Regions from separate parts of the Streptomyces sp. NPDC086989 genome, predicted to be linked through region 1. Evidence: riboswitches for the same ligand, from Rfam matches in the RefSeq annotation. Region 1 holds a riboswitch; the other holds the start of a gene.

Region 1 (8,358 bases):
CGGTGACCTGGGCGCCCTGGAACGGGAACTGGCGCGGGGCGACGTCGCCGCCTTCGTCGTCGAGCCGATCCAGGGCAAGGGCGTGCTGGAGGCCCCGCCCGGATTCCTTCGCGCGGCGCAGGAGCTGCTGCACCGGCACAAGGCGCTGCTGATCGCGGACGAGGTGCAGACCGGCCTCGGCCGGACCGGCGACTTCTACGCGTACCAGCACGAGCCGGGCGTGGAACCGGACCTGGTCTGCGTGGCCAAGGCCCTGTCGGGCGGCTACGTGCCGGTCGGTGCGACCCTCGGCAAGGACTGGATCTTCAAGAAGGTCTACTCGTCCATGGACCGGGTGCTGGTGCACTCCGCCAGCTTCGGATCCAACGCGCAGGCGATGGCGGCCGGGCTGGCGGTGCTCTCGGTCATGGAGGACGAGTCGGTGGTCGCGAAGGCGCGTGTCACGGGCGACCTGCTGCGCGGCCGGCTCGCGGCGCTCGTGGACGAGTATGAGCTGCTCCACGAGGTACGGGGGCGGGGCCTGATGATCGGCATCGAGTTCGGCCGGCCGTCCTCGCTGGGGCTGCGCAGCCGGTGGACGATGCTCCAGGCGGCCCGCAAGGGGCTCTTCGCGCAGATGGTCGTGGTGCCGCTGCTGCAGAGGCACCGGATCCTGACCCAGGTGTCGGGAGACCGTCTGGAGGTCATCAAGCTCATCCCGCCGCTGATCGTCGACGAGGCGGACGTCGACCGGTTCGTCACGGCCTTCCGCGAGGTGATGGACGAGGCCCACGGCGGGGGCTCGCTGATGTGGGACTTCGGCAGGACGCTGGTGAAGCAGGCCGTCGGCGGCGGCTGACGGCCCGCCCGGCTCCCGCCCGGCCTGATCCGGAAGGAACGACCTAGCGGTCGAGGAGCCGGTCCCGCAGTCGTTCGAGGGTCTCGGGCGCGAGTCCGAGGCCCTCGGAGAGGTACCGGTCGACCCCGCCCCAGTGCCCGTCGATCGTCTCGAAGGCCGCGGTGAGGTACTCGGCGCGGGCGTCGAAGAGCGGCGCGAGCAGCTCCATCACCTCGGCGGAACGGGCCTCGGGGGCATCGCTTCCGCGGCGCACCCGGTAGCGGCGGTGCGGGGCGTTGGACTCCAGGTAGTCCGCCACGATCGCCTCGCGCTCCACGCCCAGCGCGAGCAGGGTGACGGCGATCGACAGGCCGGCCCGGTCCTTTCCGGCCGCGCAGTGCATGAGTGCCGGAATGCTGTCCTCGGCGAGGGCGTGCACGACCCGGCTGTGCTCGGCGGTGCGGTGCTCGACCATCGAGCGGTACGAGGCGGCCATCCGCTCGGCGGCCTTCCCGTCGCCGAGGAGTGCGCGGAGCTGCTCGACGCCGCCCTCGCGGACCACCTTCCAGAACTCCCTGCCGTCGGCAGGATCCGACAGCGGGATGTTCACGTTCCGCACGCCGGGGAGCTCGACGTCGGGCCCCTCCAGGGCGTGGTCCGCGCCGTTGCGGAAGTCGAAGACGGTGTGCAGGCCGAGCGACGCGAGAAATTCTGCGTCGGTTTCGGTGGCATGTGCCAGATGTCCGCTACGGAATAGTTTTCCCGGCTTGACCCTCCGTCCGTCGGCGGTCGGCAGGCCGCCCACGTCACGGAAGTTGCGCACTCCTGCCAGCTCCGGCTCCGGTACGGGCTCCGTCCGCGGGGGCCGGGGTATCTGCTGGGTCACGGGAACTCCTCCGCGTCGTCGTGTGTGTCCGAATTACACTGGTTGCGGCCAACTTGCCATTACTGGAGGCGAGATCGGGCGCAGCCCCGTGAGCCAGATCATACGGTGACCGTGCGTGCCTGATCGTCGAAGTCGAATGGCCCGGCCGGGGCGGCCGTTGGCGGCGGGGAATGGACGCAGGGTGACCGGAATTCCGTCGGATTCCCCCTCCCGCGAATGCGTCAGGAAATTCGTGGCTTGTTCCGTGCGGCCGAACTCGATTACCTTCGCGATCGATCCGGATGGACCGCCGAATCCTGCCGCCGTCCGGATACCGCACCCGACTATTGACGCGCGCGGCAGGAGCGGGGGAACCAGGTAAGCCGCTGTTTCCGATCTCCGTATCGGCGCAGCTCGGGGTGAAGTCGTACATGGTCCCCTCATGTGCGGCCGGACATCTCCAGTCCGAACCCGACAGCTCACCTCGCAGGCGACGGAGAGGAATTCGCCATGCCTGCAAAGGGTAAGCACCGCCGTCCCAAGTCCCGTTCCGTGGCGCGCGGCTTCGCCGTCGCGGGCACCGGCGGTGCGGCCCTCGCGCTGCCGCTGCTGGGTGCCGCCGGCGCCCACGCCGCCGGCGCCCCGGCCGCCGCACCCGCCGCGGCCCCCGTGCAGGCGGCACAGGCCCCCGCGGCGCTCCGGGCTGCCGCCCCGGCCACCGCCGTGCAGGCCGCGCCGGCCGTCTACACCGTCGTACCCGGCGACTACCTCTCCAAGATCGCCCAGGACCGCCACCTCTCCGGCGGCTGGCAGCAGCTGTACGCAGACAACCGCGAGGCCGTCGGCGCGGACCCCTCGCTGATCCACCCCGGGCTCAAGCTGACCCTCGGTGCGCAGGGCACGGGGGTCCCCGCCGAGAAGCCCGCCCAGGCTCCGGCGGAACGGTCCTCCGAGAAGCGGTCCGCGGACTCGGCCCCGGCTCCCGCGGCCCCGGCTCCCGCCGCCGCTGCGGCCGCGGCCGCCCGGAAGAGCGCCACCGTCAAGTCCGCAGCCGGCACGGTCGGCGCCGCCGGCTTCGTCGCCCCCGTCGGCAGCACGGGGATCTCCACCCAGTACAAGACCCCCGGTGCCATGTGGTCCAGCGGCTACCACACCGGTGTCGACTTCGTCGCGAGCTCCGGCACCACCGTCCGCGCCGTCGGAGCCGGCACCGTGGTCTCCGCCGGCTGGGGCGGCGCGTACGGCAACGAGGTCGTCATCCGGCACGCGGACGGCAAGTACTCCCAGTACGGCCACCTGTCCCAGCTCTCCGTCTCGGCCGGCCAGAGCGTCACCGCCGGCCAGACGATCGGCCTGTCCGGTTCCACCGGCAACTCGACCGGCCCGCACCTGCACTTCGAGATCCGCACCGGGCCGTCCTACGGCTCGGACATCGACCCGCTGGCCTACCTCCGCTCCAAGGGCGTGAGCATCTGACGGCTCCCGCCGTCGGAGGGGCAGCCGGACGCGTGAGGCCGGGACCCGAGGGGGGTCCCGGCCTCACGCGCTGTTATTCCGCACTGGACGGGTGGTATAGATCACGGCCCGTCAACCCCTTCCTACGGTGGCGTAGGTCACGTGCCGGGGTGAAGGATGTGGTCTCGTGGCAGCGACGAAGACGACACTCAAGAACATCGGCTCGTACGCGGCGATCGGGGACAGCTTCACCGAGGGTGTGGGGGACCCGGGGCCCGGCGAGACCTTTCTCGGCTGGGCGGACCGGCTGGCCGTGCTCCTGGCCGATCAGCGCGAGGAACACGACTTCCGGTACGCGAACCTGGCCGTGCGGGGACGCCTCCTCGACCAGATCGTGGCCGAACAGGTCCCCCGGGCCAAGGAGCTCGCACCCGACCTGGTGAGCTTCTGTGCGGGCGGCAACGACATCATCCGGCCCGGCAGCGACCCGGACGACGTGGCGGAGCGGTTCGAGGCCGCCGTCGCCGACCTGACCGGGGCCGTCGGACAGGTCATGATCACCACGGGCTTCGACACCCGTGGCGTACCGGTCCTCAAGCACCTCCGGGGCAAGGTGGCGACGTACAGCGCGCACGTGCGCGCCATCGCCGACCGCTACGACTGCCCGGTGCTCGACCTCTGGTCGCTGAAGTCCGTACAGGACCGCCGTGCCTGGGACTTCGACCGGCTGCACCTCTCGCCCGAGGGGCACACCCGGGTCGCGCTGCGCGCCGCCCAGGTGCTGGGGCTGGAGGTGCCGGCCGACCCCGACCAGCCGTGGCCGCCGCAACAGCCGCGCGGCTCGGTGGACGTGACCCGGGACAACATCCAGTGGGCGCGGGAGCACCTGGTGCCGTGGATCGGGCGCCGGCTGCGCGGCGAGTCCTCCGGGGACCACGTGGAGGCGAAGCGTCCGGACCTGCTGCCGCTGTAGACCGGCGCAGACGGGTGCGGGAGGGGCTCGGGAGGAGCCGGGGGAGGGAGAAGAGCCGGGGAGGGGCGTAGGAGGGGAGAGGACGGGAGCCGAGGCGGGGCGCGAGGCCCGTGGCGCGCGGCGGAATCCTTCGGGGCCGGTGCGCGTTGGCATGGTGATAGAACCGGTGTTCCGTACGGCATCACGACCATCCGCCCCACCCTCCCAGGAGGCGCCTTGACCGGCTCCCGTCCCCTGCGTCCACGGCTGCGCGCCCTGCGGCCCGAAGCCTTCGGCGCGGACCCCTCCGGCGCGCGCCTGGAGCGGATCCTGCGCTCGCCGAACTTCGCCGACGGCGTCTTCCAGAACCCCGTCGGGGCCAGGACCCGGCCCTCCGGCTCCATGCTGGAGTTCGCCAAGATCTACTTCCACAAGGAGCAGCGGATCCGGCGCAACCCGGGCGCGCCGATCCCGGTGTACCCGACCACGCTCGCGGAGCTGGCGAAACCGCCGGCCAGTGGGCTGCGCCTGACCTGGATGGGGCACTCCGGCGTACTCGCGGAGATGGACGGGCGGCGCGTGCTGTTCGATCCCGTATGGGGCGAGCGGTGCTCGCCCTTCCCGTTCGCCGGACCCAAGCGGCTGCACCCCGTCCCCGTACCGCTGGCCTCGCTGGGCCCGGTCGACGCCGTGGTGATCTCGCACGACCACTACGACCACCTCGACCTGCCGACCATCAAGCAGCTGGCCGGCACGGACACCGTCTTCGCCGTCCCGCTCGGCGTCGGCGCCCACCTGGAGCGGTGGGGCGTCGCCCCGGACCGGCTGCGCGAGCTCGACTGGAACGAGGGCACCAAGATCGCGGGGCTCTCGCTGACGGCCACCCCGGCGCGCCACTTCTGCGGGCGCGGCCTGCGCAACACCCAGAACACCCTGTGGGCCTCGTGGGTCGTCGCGGGCGACGAACACCGGATCTTCCACAGCGGCGACACCGGTTACTTCCCCGGCTTCGGGGAGATCGGCGCCGAGCACGGCCCCTTCGACGCCACGATGATCCAGATCGGTGCGTACTCGGAGTACTGGCCCGACATCCACATGACCCCCGAGGAGGGCATGCGCGCCCACCTCGACCTGCAGGGCGGCGTCCCGCACGGCACGATGCTGCCGATCCACTGGGGCACCTTCAACCTGGCCCCGCACCCGTGGGACGAGCCCGGCGAGGGCACCGTGGCCGCCGCCGAGACCACCGGCTCGGCGATCGCGCTGCCGATCCCCGGCCAGCCGTTCGAGCCGGGCGCCGCGGACGCCCCGAGGGAGCCGTGGTGGCGCCCGTTCGTGGCGTCGGCCCCGCCCGCAGCCGCGCCGAAGTCCCGCCCGGTCACGGCCACGCGTCCGCCGGCCGTGGCGCACGAGGAACCGGAGGCCGTCGGCTCGTAGGCGCCGGCCCGGGGCATCCGCCGACCGGGGGTCGCACGTCGCACACGGCCGCTGCGAACGTGCGCCCCCGGCGGATTCGGGCTGTCGTGCGAGCGCTCCGCCGGGAGCGGGAAGCACCCCCGCGAACTTCCCCAACTGGCTGTCAGGGGCGGGATCGTGCGGTCTAGCGTGGGTATCCGGTGATCAACACCGGGCCCCGGAACCGCTGGGGGCCCGGGCCCCACGTAGAGGACGCCGATGTCCGGACTCCGCGCCGCCCGCCACGCCCCGTCGAGACACGCCGTCACCGGTCCCGGCCGGCAGATACGGCCCCAGCTGGTGCGCGCCGCCCTGCTGCCCACGCTCGCCGCGGCGCTCAGCGGAGCCGCCGCGGTGATCTTCACGCTCCAGCTCGGCGGGGGCGCGGGGCAGCGGGACGCCCGGCTGTGGCCCGTCCTGGCCGGCTGCGCGCTGCTCGTCGTCGGCGCGCTGGCCGCCGCCCTGCTCGGTGCCCAGCGCTCCGCCAAGGCCGTCCGGGACCGCTGCGAGGCCCTGCGCCGCTCCAGCGTGCGCGGACGCCAGGAACTGCGGGCCGCCGCGGAGCGGCTGGAACGCGGCGAGCCGCCGGCCCGCGCCGTCCGCGGCGGCCCGGCGGCGCCCCCGCCCGGCGGCGACCCGGCGTGCGTGGACGAGTTCTGGCTGCTCTCCCAGGAGTTGCGCGGCGCCCGCGAACACGCGCACGCCACCCTCGTACGGCTGGCCGGACCGGCCGCGCCGTCCGACAGCGACCGCAAGGTCGAGGTCTTCGTCAACCTCGCGCGCCGGCTCCAGTCCCTCGTGCACCGGGAGATCTCCCTGCTCGACGAGCTGGAGGACACGGTCGAGGACCCCGACCTCCTCAAGGAGCTCTTCCACGTCGACCACCTCGCCACCCGGATCCGCCGCCACGCCGAGAACCTGGCCGTCCTCGGCGGCGCCGCCTCCCGGCGCCAGTGGACCCGGCCCATCGACCTGAGCGAGGTGCTGCGCTCCTCCGTCGCGGAGGTCGAGCAGTACACGCGGGTCAAGGTGGTGCCCCCGGCGGGCGGCACCGTACGCGGCCACGCCGTCGCCGACGTAGTGCACCTGCTGGCCGAACTGGTCGAGAACGCCACGGTGTTCTCGGCGCCCGACACCGACGTGGTGCTGCGCGCCGAGCGGGTCACGGCGGGCATCGCCATCGAGGTGGAGGACCGCGGGCTGGGCATGCCGGCCGCCGAGCAGCACCGGATGAACGCCCTGCTCGTCGACCCCGACCAGATCAGCGTCCGGCACCTGCTGGCGGACGGCCGCATCGGCCTGTTCGTGGTCTCGGCGCTGGCCCGCCGGCACGGGATCGCCGTCGAGCTCAAGTCCAACATCTACGGCGGCGTGCTCGCGGTCCTCGTCCTGCCGAAGGAACTCCTGGGGGCGGAGGCGCCGAGCGCCGCCGACGCGCTCGGGGGCTCCCGGGCCACCTCGTGGGGGACCGGGGAGGCCGGCGCGGCCATGCCCCCGCTGGAGCCCGTACGGGTGGCCGTACCCAAGCGGGAGTTGTACCCCCGGCCGGAACCGCAGCCCCAGCCGGAGCGACCGGAACGGGAGCCGGAGCCGGTGGCCGGGGCGCCGGCCCGCGCGACCTGGGCAGCGCCCCCCTCGCCTCCCCCGCCCCACCCGGACGCGCGTACGCGGCCGGGGGCGCTGCGGCAGGCGCCCGAGCCCTGGGAGCCGGGGGAGGCGCCGCTCGTGGAGACCACCCTGGACCTCGGCCTGGACCCCGGGCCGGGTCCCGGGCCGGTTCCGGGTACGGGGCCGGGTGCGACTACGGGGCCGGGTGCGGGTCCGGGCCCGTTCACGCCGTCGCCCCCGCCCCCGGGGCACGCCGGGCGCGAGCCCGCACCCCCGGCGCCCGCCCCGGTCCGTGCGACCGCGCCCGCTCACCCGGCGGTGTCCGTACCGGCCGCCCGGACCGATCCGGACCGGCCATCGCTGCCCCGCCGCCGGGCCCAGCACCACCTCGCCCCGCAGCTGCGGGACGCCCCCGCCCCGCGGCGGGCCGACGCACCCGAACAACCCGTGCACGACCCGGGCCTGATGGCCGCCTTCCAACGGGGCTTCGGCCTCGCCCAGTCGGAGAACCAGCCATGACCCCGACCTCACATCTCGGCAAGGAGCGCACCCCCATGGGCGGCGAAGCGGCGACGAAGACCAGCCGGCTCTCGGACCTCGACTGGCTGCTCAGCGGCCTGGTCCAGCGGGTCCCCTACACGCGCAGTGCAGTCCTCCTCACGGCCGACGGCCTCGTCACGTGCGTCCACGGCCTCGACAGCGACAGCGCCGACCACCTCGCGGCGCTGGCGTCCGGGCTGTACTCGCTCGGCCGGAGCGCCGGATCCCGGTTCGGGGACGGGGCGGAGGTCCGCCAGGTGGTGGTCGAGCTCGACACCGCCCTCGTCTTCGTGTCGGCCGCCGGCGTGGGCACCTGCCTGGCGGTCCTCGCCGACCGGGAGGCCGACGCGGGCGTACTCGGCTACGAGATGGCGATGCTGGTCAAGAGCGTCCGACCGTACCTGGCGGCCCCGCCGCGACGGCCCGCCGGCGACCCGGAGTGATGCGCGCCCGCGCCGCGTGCGGCATGGGGGCCCCGCGCGACACGCCCTGGCTCGACGACTCGGCGGGCCGGGTGATGCGCCCGTACACGGCCAGCGGCGGCCGGACCCGCTGCGCCGTCGCGCTCGACCTGCTCTCCCTGGTGACCGCGACGGGAACGCGTCCGCGCGGCGCCCTCGGCGCGGAGCACGCCCTGGCGCTGCGCCTGTGCGCGGGCTCGGCGGC
Region 2 (8,358 bases), on a different contig from region 1:
CGGCTGGTGTCGAAGGCGTTCACCCCGCGGCGGGTCGCCGAGTTCGCCCCGCGGGTGCAGGAGCTGACCGACCACCTCATCGACCGGTTCGCGAGCAAGGGGGAAGCGGACCTCATCCACGAGTTCGCGTTCCCGCTCCCCATCTACGCCATCTGCGAGATGCTCGGCGTACCGCGCGAGGACCAGGACGACTTCCGCGACTGGGCCGGGATGATGATCCGCCACGGCGGCGGTCCGCGCGGCGGGGTCGCCCGGTCCGTGAAGCAGATGCGGACCTATCTCGGCGAACTCATCCACCGCAAAAGGGATGATCTGGGCAATGACCTGATTTCGGACCTCATCCGCGCGAGCGACCACGGCGACCACCTGACGGAGGCCGAGGCCACCGCCATGGCCTTCATCCTGCTCTTCGCCGGCTTCGAGACGACCGTCAACCTCATCGGCAACGGCGTCCACTCCCTCTTCATGAACCCCGACCAGCGCATCCGCCTCCAGGACTCCCTCGCCGCAGGGGAGAGCGGCCTGCTGGAGACGGGCGTCGAGGAGCTGCTGCGCTACGACGGCCCTGTGGAGCTGGCCACCTGGCGGTTCGCCACCGAGCCGCTGACCCTCGGGGACAAGGACGTCGCCGCGGGGGATCCGGTTCTCGTCGTGCTCGCCGCGGCCGACCGGGACCCCGGGCGGTTCACCGATCCGGACGCCCTCGACCTCTCCCGCACCGACAACCAGCACCTCGGATACGGACACGGCATCCACTACTGCCTGGGTGCTCCGCTCGCACGACTTGAAGGACAGACGGCGCTTGCGACTTTGCTCACGCGTCTGCCCGATCTGGAACTCGCTATTCCACCCAACGAGCTTCGCTGGCGCGGCGGTCTGATCATGCGTGGCCTGCGCACTCTTCCCGTCCGGTTCACACCTCGAAACACCTGAACGTCCCCTGACCGGAAGTCAGCGCACGGCAAGAGTTGTGACTTGCATGCCAAGAAGGCTAGGTTCTGCCGTTACCCAGCCGTTATGCGAAAGGTGCAGCTCATGCGTTCCGGGAACGGCCGCCACAGACGCCCCCGCCAGGTACCCGCGATAGTCGTCACCGCCGGAGTCACAGGCTCCGCGCTGGCGCTGCCGCTGCTCGCCGCCACCGGCGCGAGCGCGGCCGACACCTCGACGTGGGACAAGGTCGCCGAGTGCGAGAGCGGTGGTTCCTGGAGCGCGAACGTCGGCAGCGGGTCCTACGGCGGACTTTCGTTCACGCAGGAGCAGTGGAACGCCTCGGGCGGTCAGGAGTTCGCCGAGCGCCCCGACCTCGCCAGCCGTTCCCAGCAGATCGCCGTCGCCGAGCGCGTGCTGGGCACCCAGGGCCCCCAGGCCTGGGGCCAGTGCTCGGAATCGGCCGGACTGACCCAGCAGGCCCCCGCGGCGTCCGTCGACCCGGGCCTGCCCGGCACCCTCGCTCCCGTCGCCCCGAGCGCCTCGCGCCCCGACGACTCGGTCCCGAAGGGCGGCTCCGGCGCGAAGGCCACCGACTTCGGCGCCCCGACCCACGGTCCGTCCCCCGTCTTCACGCTGCCGCCGGCGCCGCTCGCACCGAACAGCGGACTGCCCGTCATGCCCGAGCCGGACGCGCCGTCCACGTCGCCGACGGCCCCGGTGCTCCCGGGCACCCCGACCCCGACCCCGGGTGCCCCCACGCTCCCGACGACGCCCACCACGCCGGGGACGACCCCGACCGCCCCGGCCGGCCCCACGGACCCGAACGCCCCGGTCACCCCGGCCGCCCCGGCGACCCCGACCACCCAGGGCGCCCCGGCCGCCTCCGGGGACCCGGCCGGCATCCCGGACGTCTCCGGCACCGGCAAGCACCGTGGCACGCCCGCCGTCGAGGCGCCCGCGTCCCCCGGTGCGGCGGCGGACCCCTCGTACACCGTCAAGGAGGGCGACAGCCTGGCGACCATCGCGTCCGCCAAGAAGGTCAAGGGCGGCTGGAACGCGCTCTACGCGGCCAACGAGCAGGTCATCGGGGATGACGCCAATCTGATCAAGCCCGGTCAGAATCTGGATCTAAGCTAGGAATAGCGGCACTTCGGGCACCCGGAACGAGCTGAATGTCCGTTATCTGCAAGTGAGACATGTGTCTCTTCCGGTCAACTGGCGTGTCCCGCCTGCCGCCTTCCGCAAACCCCGCCCTCACCTGCGCAAATGCCCACAAGGAGAGCGCAAGTAGGGCCCGTTTCTCCCCGGTGTTCCTCGTTGAACATCGGGGAGGGACCTGTCTACCTTCTGATTCGCCCGCCACCGCGGGCTCCTTCGACCGCATCGCCGAATCCTGCCGGCGGACGGAGGGAACAGTCGTCGCGTCAAGCGCCGAAGGCAGGAGCGGGGGAACCAAGGTAGGCGCCGGGACCGGCCGTTGAGAGACGGACGGGAACGGCTAGGGGTTAAGCCGTGCGCCACGACGCACGGCCGGGCACTCATCCGCCCGAACCCGACAGCTCACCTCGCAGGCGTCGGTGAGGAGAACTCCATGCTGCTTTCCGGCAAGGGCAAGCACCGCCGCGCCACGGCCATCGAGCGCACCACCCGCATCGTCACGCTCGCCGGCGTCGCCGGTGTCGCGGTCGCCGCGCCCCTGATGGCGGCCGGCTCCGCCTCCGCCGCCACCGCCTCCGAGTGGGACCGCGTCGCCCAGTGCGAGGCCGGCGGCAACTGGTCCATCAACACCGGCAACGGCTACTACGGCGGCCTGCAGTTCTCGTCCTCCACCTGGGCCGCCTACGGCGGCAAGGCGTACGCCGCGCAGGCCAACCAGGCCTCCAAGTCGCAGCAGATAGCCATCGCCGAGAAGGTCCTCAAGGGCCAGGGCAAGGGCGCCTGGCCGGTCTGCGGCAAGGGCCTGTCCAACTCCTCCTACGCCGGCGGCGGCGCCGCGGAGACCACCAAGAAGGTGGAGACGAAGACCGAGACCAAGAAGGCCCAGCCGAAGAAGGCCGAGCCGAAGAAGGAGACGCCGAAGCGCGCCGAGGCCCCGGCCCCGACCACCCGCTCCGAGCGCGCCGAGGCGCCGGTCGTCAAGACCGGCAACGGCTCGTACGAGGTCAAGGCGGGCGACACCCTGGGCACCATCGCCGAGGCGAACGGCGTCAAGGGCGGCTGGGAGAAGCTCTTCGAGCTCAACAAGGACATCGTCTCGGACGCCGACCTGATCTACCCGGGTCAGATGCTGAAGCTCAGCTGAATCCTGCGGTGAACAACCGCACAAGCGTGCACGGCACGTGACATCCCCACCGCCCGGCGCGTCTCCCCTCACGCGCCGGGCGGCGGTGTCTTCCCCTTCCGGTCGCGGTCGGGCCCCGGCCCGAGCCCGTTCCGGACGATCCGGAATCCGGCCGAGACGCCGATGATCAAGGGTCGTATGTCCTGGAAGGCGGGTATTCGGGCCCTTTTTCGTCCCAGGAGGCGGGCGGTCGGCCGGCCGAGCGCCCGGAGCCGGTTAGGCTCTAGGCGGCGAGGCCATTCCACGGCCTGACATGCCGCCGCACACCCAGCGTCACATCCCAGAAGGAGATGCTCGTGCCGTCCATCGACGTCGTCGTAGCCCGGGAAATCCTGGACTCCCGAGGCAACCCCACGGTCGAGGTCGAGGTGGGCCTCGACGATGGCAGCACCGGCCGTGCTGCAGTTCCGTCCGGCGCCTCCACCGGTGCCTTCGAGGCCATTGAGCTCCGTGACGGTGACCCCAACCGTTACATGGGCAAGGGTGTCGAGAAGGCCGTCCTCGCGGTCATCGAGCAGATCGGCCCGGAGCTCGTCGGCTACGACGCCACCGAGCAGCGCCTGATCGACCAGGCCATGTTCGACCTGGACGCCACCGACAACAAGGGCTCGCTCGGCGCCAACGCCATCCTCGGCGTGTCGCTCGCCGTCGCGCACGCCGCGTCCGAGGCCTCGGACCTCCCGCTCTTCCGCTACCTCGGCGGTCCGAACGCGCACCTGCTGCCCGTTCCGATGATGAACATCCTCAACGGTGGGTCGCACGCCGACTCCAACGTGGACATCCAGGAGTTCATGATCGCCCCGATCGGTGCGGAGTCCTTCTCCGAGGCGCTGCGCTGGGGTGCCGAGGTCTACCACACCCTCAAGAAGGTCCTGCACACCAAGGGCCTGTCCACCGGTCTCGGTGACGAGGGCGGCTTCGCCCCGAACCTGGAGTCCAACCGCGCCGCGCTCGACCTCATCATCGAGGCCATCAAGCAGGCCGGCTACGTCCCGGGCAAGGACATCGCGCTCGCGCTGGACGTCGCCGCGTCCGAGTTCTACAAGGACGGCAAGTACGAGTTCGAGGGCCAGTCCCGCTCGGCCGCCGAGATGACCGACTACTACGCCGAGCTCGTCGAGGCGTACCCGCTCGTCTCCATCGAGGACCCGCTGTTCGAGGACGACTGGGCCGGCTGGAAGACCATCACCGACCGTCTCGGCGCCAAGGTCCAGATCGTCGGCGACGACCTCTTCGTCACCAACCCGGAGCGCCTGGCCCGCGGTATCGAGGAGGGCTCCGCCAACGCCCTGCTCGTGAAGGTGAACCAGATCGGTTCGCTGACCGAGACCCTCGACGCCGTCGAGATGGCCCAGCGCAACGGTTTCAAGTGCATGATGTCGCACCGCTCCGGCGAGACCGAGGACGTCACCATCGCCGACCTCGCCGTCGCGGTGAACTGCGGTCAGATCAAGACCGGCGCCCCGGCCCGCTCGGACCGCGTCGCCAAGTACAACCAGCTGCTGCGCATCGAGGAGATCCTCGACGACGCCGCGGTGTACGCCGGCCGCTCGGCCTTCCCGCGGTTTCGCCCTGCGAACCAGTAGGCACGGCCGCCCTGCGAACCAGTAGGCACAGCCGCTCTGCGAACCAGTAGGCACGGCCGCCCTGCGAACCAGGAGCACCCAGCAGCCGGCAGGCACGGGACGGGGCAATCACGCTCTTGCCCCTCCCGCCTTCCGTACGTCCCCGCACTCGGTCCCGTACCGTGTGCGGGGACGTATTGCGTAGCGCGTACATAAGGGGAGGCGGGGTCAATGGCCGGGAAAAAGGATCGGTTCTCCACCTTCTCCACCGCGACCAGGCTCAAGCAGCTCGGCGAGCGGACCGCAGCCCACGTCTACCGCTCGCAGACGCGCCGCCAGGTCCGCCGCAGCCGGCTCACCGGCCGGGCCGCGCTCCTGGTGCTGGTCCTCTGTACGCTTGTCGTCGCCCTCGCGTACCCGATGCGCCAGTACGTGTCCCAGCGGTCGGAGATCGCGGAGCAGCAGCGGGCCGCCGAGGCCGCGAGCCGGCGCCTCGAACGCCTCCGCGACGAAAAGGCCCGCTGGCAGGACAACGCGTACGCGGAGCAGCAGGCGCGCAAGCACCTGCACTTCGTCCGACCGGGCGAGATCAGCTACATCATGACCGACCCCGGGGCGGGGGCCGCCGAGCGGCACCGCACCGGAGCGGCCGGATCCGACCGGCCGTGGTACTCGAACGTCTGGGACGGCGTCGACAAGGCCGACCGCCCCGGCGAGTGACGAGCACCCGCACCCATCCACGAGAACGAAGAGACTTCCTCCAGGCATGCAGACGCCCCCGCCCCAGACCGACCGGACCGAGCCGACCGACGCGGACATCGACGCGTTCCAGCAGCAGCTCGGCCGCCCGCCGCGCGGGCTGCGCGCCATCGCCCACCGCTGCCCCTGCGGTCAGCCGGACGTGGTGGAGACCGCCCCGCGGCTTCCCGACGGCACGCCCTTCCCGACGCTGTACTACCTCACCTGCCCGCGCGCGGCCTCCGCGATCGGCACGCTGGAAGCCAACGGCGTGATGAAGGAGATGCAGGCCCGGCTCTCCGAGGACCCCGAGCTCGCCGCGGCCTACCAGGCCGCGCACGAGGACTACATCCGGCGCCGCGACGCCATCGAGGTGCTCCAGGGCTTCCCGAGCGCCGGCGGGATGCCGGACCGGGTGAAGTGCCTGCACGTGCTGGTCGGTCACTCGCTGGCCGCCGGCCCCGGGGTGAACCCGTTCGGCGACGAGGCCCTGGCGATGCTGCCGCAGTGGTGGGCCAAGGGCGCCTGCGTCACGCCGTGCGCCCCGAAGCCGGAGACGGCGGAGCAGCAGGAGCCGGACGCGTGACCCGCGTCGCCGGCATCGACTGCGGTACGAACTCCATCCGCCTGCTCGTCGCGGACTTCGACCCGGCCACGGGCGAGCTGGTCGAGCTGGACCGGCGGATGACGATCGTCCGCCTGGGCCAGGGCGTGGACAAGACGGGGCGGCTGGCCCCGGAGGCGCTGGAGCGGACCTTCGCGGCCTGTCGCGAGTACGCGTCGGTGATCGAGGAGTTCGGTGCCGAGCGGGTGCGGTTCGTGGCGACCTCGGCCTCCCGCGACGCCGAGAACCGGGACGAGTTCGTCCAGGGCGTCTTCGGGATCCTGGGCGTCGAGCCCGAGGTGATCTCCGGTGACGAGGAGGCGGAGTTCTCCTTCACCGGCGCCACCCGGGAGCTCGTCACCCACGACCACCTGGAGCGGCCGTTCCTGGTGGTGGACATCGGCGGCGGTTCGACCGAGTTCGTGGTCGGCGAGGAGCACGTACGGGCGGCCCGCTCGGTGGACGTGGGCTGTGTCCGGATGACCGAACGGCACCTGGTCGTGGACGGGGTGGTCACCGACCCGCCGACCGCGGAGCAGATCGCCGCCATACGGGCCGACGTCGAGGCGGCGCTGGACCTGGCCGCGCAGACGGTCCCGCTGGCCGAGGCGCGCACGCTGGTCGGCCTGGCCGGCTCGGTGACCACGGTCGCGGCGATCGCCCTCGGGCTGCCGGAGTACCTCTCCTCGGAGATCCACCACGCGCGGATCCCGTACGAGACGGTCCGGGAGATCAGCGAGCGGATGCTGACGGCCACGCACGCCGAGCGTGCGGCGATCCCGGTGATGCACCCGGGCCGGGTGGACGTGATCGGTGCGGGAGCCCTCGTGCTGCTCGCGATCATGGAGCGGACCGGCGCCGCGGAGGTCGTGGTCTCGGAGCACGACATCCTCGACGGAATCGCGATCAAGACCGCGGAAGAGGTCGAGGCGGACCGCAAGCGGTCCTGACAGGGCATCGCTGAGCGGACGGGGCTTGCGGTCAGCTGATCGCAAGCCCCGTCGATTCAGGTGTTGCGAGAGGCCTTCAGGGGCCCTTACGGGGGTCTTAGGTCCCCTCGGCCACAGAAAGTTCGTGAAGTTCTTCACAAGGAAAAGAGGCCTGATGGGCCGCGGGAAGGGCCCTTCGGGGGGTTCCGGGGGTGCGCAGACCCCCTTCATGCGGGTGTTCGTGCGATTCGGGGGCGGGCTCCGGTCTCCTCGGTAGGTATCCACCAACCCGGTGGTCTACTCCGGTTGCAGGCCCGGAGGCCAGTTCAGAGCAGGTGAACAACGACTCCCGTTACACCCTGGTTCCCATTTCGCGCCATGACCTCGGTCACGTGGGCCGCGCAGTGTAGCAGAGGCCTTTCGTCACCTTGTGAAGGGGCTCACGAGCATCACCCCTTGGGGTGCTGGATACTCGTTCCATGAGCACCACGGAGCGTCCCAGGATCCTCGTTGTAGGAGGTGGGTACGTAGGCCTGTACGCAGCCAAGCGCATCATGAAGAAGATGCGCTACGGCGAGGCGACCGTCACGGTCGTCGACCCGCGCTCGTACATGACCTACCAGCCCTTCCTCCCTGAAGTGGCCGCAGGCAGCATCTCGCCTCGGCACGTCGTCGTCCCGCTGCGACGCGTGCTGCCCAAGGCAGAGGTTCTCACCGGCCGGGTCACCAGCATCGACCAGGACCGCAAGGTCGCCGTCGTCACGCCGCTCGTCGGCGAGGCGTACGAGCTGCCTTTCGACTACCTGGTGATCGCGCTCGGCGCCGTCTCCCGCACCTTCCCGATCCCCGGCCTCGCCGAACAGGGCATCGGCATGAAGGGCGTCGAAGAGGGCATCGGCCTGCGCAACCACGTCCTCGAGCAGCTCGACAAGGCCGAGTCCACGACGGACGAGAACGTCCGCCGCAAGGCCCTCACCTTCGTCTTCGTCGGCGGCGGCTTCGCCGGTGCGGAGACCATCGGCGAGGTCGAGGACATGGCCCGCGACGCCGCGAAGTACTACACCACCATCAAGCGCGAGGACATGCGCTTCATCCTGGTGGACGCGGCCGACAAGATCCTCCCCGAGGTCGGGCCCAAGCTCGGCACCTGGGGCAAGGAGCACCTCGAGTCGCGCGGCATCGAGATCTACCTCAACACCTCGATGGACTCCTGCGTGGACGGCCACGTGGTGCTGAAGAACGGCCTCG

What was found. Region 1 has a riboswitch for cyclic di-AMP ahead of ACIPK4_RS18310 (LysM peptidoglycan-binding domain-containing M23 family metallopeptidase). Riboswitches for the same ligand answer to the same signal wherever they lie in the genome.
Region 2: it holds a riboswitch for cyclic di-AMP, as region 1 does, so the genes downstream of both, ACIPK4_RS32795 (transglycosylase family protein) here and ACIPK4_RS18310 (LysM peptidoglycan-binding domain-containing M23 family metallopeptidase) in region 1, are expected to answer to the same signal.

What each region holds. Positions count from the first base shown of each region.
Region 1 covers NZ_JBIVAL010000007.1:47,566-55,923, forward strand. Annotated here, with positions in the region: gene ACIPK4_RS18300 (aspartate aminotransferase family protein) at 1-838, shown strand, start outside; gene ACIPK4_RS18305 (tyrosine-protein phosphatase) at 882-1,703, opposite strand; cyclic di-AMP (ydaO/yuaA leader) riboswitch at 1,981-2,188, shown strand; gene ACIPK4_RS18310 (LysM peptidoglycan-binding domain-containing M23 family metallopeptidase) at 2,193-3,158, shown strand; gene ACIPK4_RS18315 (SGNH/GDSL hydrolase family protein) at 3,325-4,110, shown strand; gene ACIPK4_RS18320 (MBL fold metallo-hydrolase) at 4,327-5,526, shown strand; gene ACIPK4_RS18325 (sensor histidine kinase) at 5,764-7,671, shown strand; gene ACIPK4_RS18330 (roadblock/LC7 domain-containing protein) at 7,707-8,135, shown strand; gene ACIPK4_RS18335 (DUF742 domain-containing protein) at 8,159-8,358, shown strand, end outside.
Region 2 covers NZ_JBIVAL010000017.1:78,528-86,885, reverse strand. Annotated here, with positions in the region: gene ACIPK4_RS32805 (cytochrome P450) at 1-933, shown strand, start outside; gene ACIPK4_RS32800 (transglycosylase family protein) at 1,036-2,070, shown strand; cyclic di-AMP (ydaO/yuaA leader) riboswitch at 2,353-2,522, shown strand; gene ACIPK4_RS32795 (transglycosylase family protein) at 2,525-3,235, shown strand; gene eno (phosphopyruvate hydratase) at 3,565-4,860, shown strand; gene ACIPK4_RS32785 (septum formation initiator family protein) at 5,071-5,559, shown strand; gene ACIPK4_RS32780 (DUF501 domain-containing protein) at 5,606-6,163, shown strand; gene ACIPK4_RS32775 (exopolyphosphatase) at 6,160-7,131, shown strand; gene ACIPK4_RS32770 (NAD(P)/FAD-dependent oxidoreductase) at 7,590-8,358, shown strand, end outside.